Regions from separate parts of the Chlorogloeopsis sp. ULAP01 genome, predicted to be linked through region 1. Evidence: predicted binding sites of a transcription regulator. Region 1 holds the regulator's gene; the other holds the start of a gene.
The links. Region 1 encodes NtcA, which controls nitrogen genes in cyanobacteria. Its sites were predicted from a motif close to TNTGTANNNNNNNNTACANA; they were not measured.

Region 1 (3,431 bases):
CTTCTTGTAACAGCTGGATTACTGCTTGACGCACTGCTGATGGTTGCTGAACACGAACTACCCCAGCAGCAAGAACTTGCCCGCGAAACAAAGCTAGTTTTCCTAAACGAAGGTCACGATAAGACTGATAATATTTCTCTAGTCTTGCGACTTCCTGTTCAAGATCTTGCTGTTGCGCTTCCAAATCTTTCAAGCGAGCTTCTCTTTGAACAATAATCTTTTCCCGTGCCGTAATTTCTAAATTGCGCTTTTGAATGATGTTATCTAAACTAGCTATTTTGCGATCGCGTGCTTCAATCGCTTCTTGCCGCTTGGCAAGTTCTTGATCGCGTTTATCAATTGCCGCCTGAGCTTCAGCGAGTGCCTTTCTCGCTTCTTCGTACAATCTTTGACGCTCTGCCTTAAGTAATTTAATTTCTGCTAGTTGTTTGTTTCTTTCTGCATAAACACTTTGCAATTGAGTTTTAGCTTGTTGATATTGTGTTGCAACTTGGCCTAATTGTTTTTGGGTACGTTGGAGTTCCTCTTGAGTTTGTGCTTGTTGCTTGATTGTGCGGTTGAGTTGAGCTTGTGTTTGCTGCTGCTTGGCATTTGCTGACTGTAAGGATTTATTTATTTCCTGTAAGTCCTGTTGTGCCTTTGATTGCTCAATTCTTGCTTGCTCTAGCTCGGTTTTGGTAGTATCTAGCTGCTTAGTTGTATTTTCTAGCTGTACGCGTTTGCGTCTGAGATCTTTTTGAATATCTTCTAGTTCAAAAACTCCCTTGCGCAATCCTTCATCAGCTAAAAATAAAATTCCCAGGGTTGATGCGGAAATGCCCAACCCTGTGAGAATTGTCACTAAAACAGCTGTATTTTTGGGTCTGAGATTGAACAGTGAAAGCCGCTTCTTGCCAACCCGTGTGCCAATACGATCGCCTACGGTGGCAATTACGCCTCCCAAAATTAAAATTGCAATGATGAGGATGTACCCGGTGGCCATCAGTTAATGATTTAGCGAAGAAATCCCTCCAGATACAGCCTACTACTTCCAGCGATTGTCTGTGGGAGATTGGAAATGAGCAATAGCTGACATTACTTAACTAGTTAACCTGCTCACTCCAGTCTCCAAGCGCTTTTAGGTGAATTGCCGACTTAAGGTAACAGGCTTATGGACAGTAATTTTTTTCTTGTGTATGGAAATCATTTTCTTTTCGCGCAAGTCACCCAGCAATCTAGTGACAGTAACGCGGGTAGAGCCAATTGCTTCAGCGATCGCCTGATGAGATAGCTTCAAATCAATCGTGATTCCATCGGCACAAGGAATGCCAAAATCGCGACAAAGAATTAATAAAAAACTGATTAACCTTGAACCCATATCTCGGTGAGCAAGTGTTTCAATCATCATTTCTGTCTGAAGAATACGTGATGAAAGGCCTCGCAGCATTAACATCGACAATTCAGGATTTTCCTTTAATGCTTGTTCCACCTGTTCAATTGGTGCTGAGAGCAATTCCGCAGGTGTAAAAGCAACTGCATGATAAAAGCGATCGGACTTGTTTCCAGTCAGTAAGGACAAAACTCCAAAAACACTATTTTCCCGCAGCAGCGCAACGGTGATTTCTTCTCCTGCCTCGTACACCCTGGAGAGTTTTACTGCACCTTTTAAAAGAAAATAAACTCGTTCAGCAGGATCACCGGGGAAAAAGATCGTTTTATTGCGCTCAAACGTTTCCACAACTGGTGGAAACGCTCCAGTCGCCATCTGACGAAAAACATTTGCTAGGGCTTTATCTTGTGTCACGATCATTTACCTTCCCCTATCCCAATGCCGGAAAAAAACTAAAGATGGATTTCCTAAGAATACACCCGAAAAATCAAGAAAACATTGTTAACCTTTTTGTTCTTTCCTATACTTATCCTTTTTATCTCATAAATATTGTTCAAATCATACAAAATTTCTACTATTAGTAGCTAGTACTTTTTGAACTACATTTACCCTAATTGTAAAAAGTAGGTTTTTTTAAGAAAAAAATAAGATACATTGAAAATCTCTTAAGGATGAAGCTGTGTTTTTGTGGTATTAAACACTAGCTATAATCTCGGCAGAAAAAGTAAGCACGAGTGATTTTCCGGAGTGTCTAGACGATGCTTGGTACTAACACTAAGCATCTTAATCTCTTAAAATCCCACTTTCTTCAAGCATTGAGAGTGATAAATAAAGCAAATCTTATCGACAACAAATACCAAGCAGGCTCAGATTCTTGTATGCTCCTAATGAAACATCGTGCTAAAGAATTTATATGTTGGATCTAACTGGAAAAAATGCCTTGGTTACAGGCATTGCTAATAACCGCTCGATTGCCTGGGGTATCGCTCAACAACTACACAAAGCGGGAGCAAACCTCGGTATTACCTATTTGCCGGATGACAAGGGCAAAATGGAGAAAAAGGTAGCAGAACTAGTAGAACCTCTCAACCCTAGTCTGTTTCTACCCTGTAACGTCCAAAATGAAGAGCAAGTCAAGTCTACTTTTGAGACGATTCACCAGAAGTGGGGCAACCTAGATATTGTGATCCATTGCTTGGCATTTGCTAACAAAGATGATTTAAGCGGAGACTTTAGCCAAACTTCTCGTACAGGCTTCCAAACAGCTTTAGATGTTAGTACATATTCTTTAGTGCAACTGGCAGGTGCAGCTAAATCTTTAATGACACAAGGAGGAAGCATTGTTACTCTTTCTTATTTGGGTGCTATCAGAGCAATCCCAAACTATAACGTTATGGGAGTTGCAAAAGCTGGTTTAGAAGCTAGCGTGCGTTATCTTGCGGCAGAATTAGGTCCCTCTCAAATTCGGGTTAATGCTATTTCTGCCGGGCCGATTCGTACTTTGGCTTCCAGTGCAGTTGGCGGTATTTTAGATATGATTCATCATGTAGAAAAGGTGGCTCCATTACGACGCACTGTCACTCAAATCGAAGTGGGTAATACAGCAGCGTTCTTATGTAGTGACTTAGCCAGTGGAATTACTGGACAAGTCCTGTATGTGGATGCAGGATATGAAATTATGGGAATGTAATGGGGACTGGGGACAAAGAAGAGGACAAGGGGAAGGGGAGACAAGGAGACAAGGAGCAAGAATGTCAATCACAATTCTCCTTGTCGACGGACACTTTCCTCAACGGAGGGAACCTTTGCACGGAAGTGTCCTCCCCGTGTCTTCTTTACCCGATCCCCAATCCCCAATCCCCGATCCCCAATTCCTAAATATCTATGCAAATCAGCGATCGCCAAATTCTCTCAAATATACAATCTCCGCGTATTGCCTCTTTACGCCGCACTACGGGGGAAACAGATGTACAAGTCACGATTAATCTGGATGGCACAGGGGTTTGTAATGCTGCTACTGGTGTTCCGTTTTTGGATCATATGTTGCACCAAATTGCCTCCC
Region 2 (3,431 bases), on a different contig from region 1:
GATTTTCAATGATTTTAATTAGGCTATCAACCCCCACTATTCCATTCGTGCTGGCTCGCAATCATATACAATATTAATTTTTGTTAAAATGTATCAATCCGTAACAACTGATACAGAATTGATTTGATAGATTATTGATAGAGGAAAAAATATACTAGAACAGCAGGGAGAAGTTAGATTATGTCTACTCAAGAAAGAGCTCGTGCTTTAATGATGCGTCATTATCAACTGATTAAAAATCGTCAACAGTCGATGTTAGAACGCACAGGCGAAGAAATCGGTCTTCCTGGAGAAGTATCCCATTACTGGAATCCGATTCAAGGGAAAATAGATCCTAATGCTCGGATGACTTATGATCGCAGCAACGCGGCTATGAGCTAGATAGTCAGAGTTTGATAGTTGGGAGTTGAAAGGTGGTAGTTGTTATGAACAACCAACGACCAACAAATAAAAAGCCAAAAAAGCCACCCTTAGTGGGTGGCTAAATTTATGCATTGATTGGGACTAGTTTTGCCGTCAGCGTTAAAATGTTAGTTTCTAGTAAGCTATCGCATTGTTTTGAGGTGTTCGTAGTAAGCGATGCACACGCTCATGGACTAAAGTCCTTACTACGAAATTAATACAACCATCGTAATTAATGCGATGAACTACTAGCCTCTAGTCCCTAGTCCCTAGCCCCTTCCAATTAACAGTCGTAATAAAGAGAAAATTCATAGGGATGGGGACGTAACCGCATGGGGTTAACTTCATTATCTAGCTTGTAAGAAATCCAAGTTTCAATGAAGTCTTCTGTAAATACGCCTGGTTCAGTCAAGAAGGCATGATCGTTCTCTAGCGCTTCTAATGCCAATTCTAGAGAACCAGGAGTAGAAGGAACTTTCGCCAGTTCTTCTGGGGAGAGTTCATAAATGTTTTTATCCAAAGGTTCGCCAGGCTCGATTTTGTTCTTGATACCATCTAAGCCAGCACAGAGCATGGCAGCAAATGCCAAGTAAGGGTTAGATGTAGCATCAGGACAACGGAATTCTAAGCGCTTGGCTTTGGGGTTAGTGCCAGACAGAGGGATACGAATCGAAGCAGAACGGTTACCTTGGGAGTAAGCCAAGTTTACTGGTGCTTCGTAACCAGGCACGAGGCGCTTGTAGGAGTTGGTGGTAGGGTTGGTAATCGCCAACAATGCAGGTGCGTGTTTGAGAATACCACCGATGTAGTACAGTGCGGTTTCGCTCAAGCCAGCATATTTATCGCCTGCAAATAAAGGTTGCCCGTCTTTCCAAATGGATTGGTGGGTGTGCATCCCAGAACCATTGTCTTGGAAGACTGGTTTGGGCATAAAGGTAACGGTTCTACCATATTTACTAGCTACATTCTTGATGACGTATTTGTATGTCATCAACCAATCAGCTGCTTCGATTAATTTACCAAAGCGGAAACCCAATTCACACTGCCCACCAGTTGCTACTTCGTGGTGGTGCTTTTCAATTGGTACTCCACAGTTTGCCATCGTCAGCAGCATTTCCGTCCGCATATCTTGCAGAGTATCAGTTGGAGCAACTGGGAAGTAACCCTCTTTATAACGTGGTTTGTAACCCAAGTTAGGGCCTTCTGCTTTACCGGAATTCCAACGACCTTCTACTGAGTCTACATGGTAGTAGCCTTCGTGAGAGTTTTGATCAAAGCGGACATCGTCAAAGATGAAAAATTCCGCTTCCGGGCCGAAAAACGCTGTGTCACCAACACCTGTAGAAACCAGATAGTCTATCGCTTTCTGGGCAATGACGCGGGGACAACGACTGTACCACTCCCCTGTACGGGGTTCTTTGATGCTGCAAATAATGCTGAGAGTCGGTTCCTGCATGAAAGGGTCGATCCAGGCAGTGTTTGGATCGAGAACCATTGCCATATCTGATTCGTTGATGGCTTTCCAACCCCGAATGCTGGAACCGTCAAAAGGTACACCGTCTGTAAAGCTACTTTCATCGATTTGGTTGTGGAACACTGTCAGGTGCTGCCAAATACCTGGCATATCGATGAATTTCAGATCAATCATCTGAATATTTTTGTCCCGAATTTGTTTCAGGACTTCTTGTGGGGTTGTCATGGCTACTCCTTCTCTACCGTTTTAGTACCGTTTTAGTACAGTAAACCACAATGTTAATGCACGCTGACCCTATTCGGATAAACCCAAATCTAGAGACACCCTGCAATATCCTAAGGAGATAAAATAGGTGCATTTTGTATTATTTGTTACGGTTTTGAAGTTTACAGCTTATATTAACCTTTGCTAACCAACTCTACAAAACTTGACAGTTCATCTCATAGGGACAACTTTGGCTTAGAATCCTTAATTAGCGCATACATTGTTTTTGTGCCTGGGTTTCTTAAAAAAAATATTTATTGGCACAAAAATTAGCAGCTTACTAAAAACAGTCAAATAAATATCAAACCATAGATAGGAAAGATTGGGAGAAAAAGGAATGCGGGACGCAGTCACAAGCTTAATTAAGAATTATGACGTTGCTGGGCGCTATTTTGACCGGAATGCGATCGACAGCCTCAAATCTTATTTTGAAAGTGGCACGAAGCGCGTGCAAGCAGCAGGAGCTATCAATTCTAATGCCTCAGCAATTGTCAAGCAGGCTGGTTCTCAATTATTTGAAGAACAGCCAGAGTTGATTCGTCCTGGCGGCAATGCCTACACTACTCGTCGGTATGCAGCTTGTTTGCGCGATATGGACTACTACTTGCGCTATGCTACCTATGCGATCGTAGCTGGTAGTATGGATGTGCTAGATGAGCGAGTATTGCAAGGTTTGCGGGAAACCTACAATTCTCTGGGGGTTCCCATTGGCCCTACAGTCCGTGGTATTCAGATTATGAAGGATATTGCGAAGGAGCAAGCACAAGCGGCTGGTATTGCTGATACTAGCTTTGTAGACGAGCCATTTGACTATATGACTAGAGAATTGAGCGAGCAGGATATTTAGTGCAAGAAGGCAGGAGGCAGAGGGCAAAAGGCAAAAGGCAAGAGAACGCAAGTTTTAATGCTTAATATAATCTGCTTTTTATCTAGTTCTTTCTGTCACTTTGCAGTAGTCAATTCCAGATCTAAAAAAATTGATCTATCGCACTTTGGCTTGATTGACAAGGTGCGTTTACTTTTTTTTAATACTAAAAATTAATTACTTCATTCCTATAGGACTTATATTTTGTATTTGATTTTATTTTTGAAATATGTGGTAGGGTGTGCCAGCGAAGCGTAACACACGCTCTAAATGCTTCGGTGCGTTAGGACTGAGTCCTTAACACACCCTACATAATACTTCCTTCTGCCACGCCAGTCGCACTCGACGCGCTTAAGCCGACGCCAGTTAAGCTCATCCCCCAGACTTCAGTCGGGGGGATGAAAGCGGGCCGAAGTGAATTGGGAA

Region 2: a site for NtcA is predicted at 2,235-2,254, ahead of glnA (type I glutamate--ammonia ligase). Genes of this name have one in related genera too.

Annotation. Positions count from the first base shown of each region.
Region 1 covers NZ_JAUDRH010000013.1:93,961-97,391, forward strand. Annotated here, with positions in the region: gene QUB80_RS23970 (DUF3084 family protein) at 1-982, opposite strand, end outside; gene ntcA (global nitrogen regulator NtcA) at 1,118-1,789, opposite strand; gene fabI (enoyl-ACP reductase FabI) at 2,283-3,059, shown strand; gene hisB (imidazoleglycerol-phosphate dehydratase HisB) at 3,254-3,431, shown strand, end outside.
Region 2 covers NZ_JAUDRH010000015.1:47,074-50,504, forward strand. Annotated here, with positions in the region: gene gifA (glutamine synthetase inactivation factor IF7A) at 181-381, shown strand; gene glnA (type I glutamate--ammonia ligase) at 686-2,101, opposite strand; gene apcB (allophycocyanin subunit beta) at 2,478-2,987, shown strand.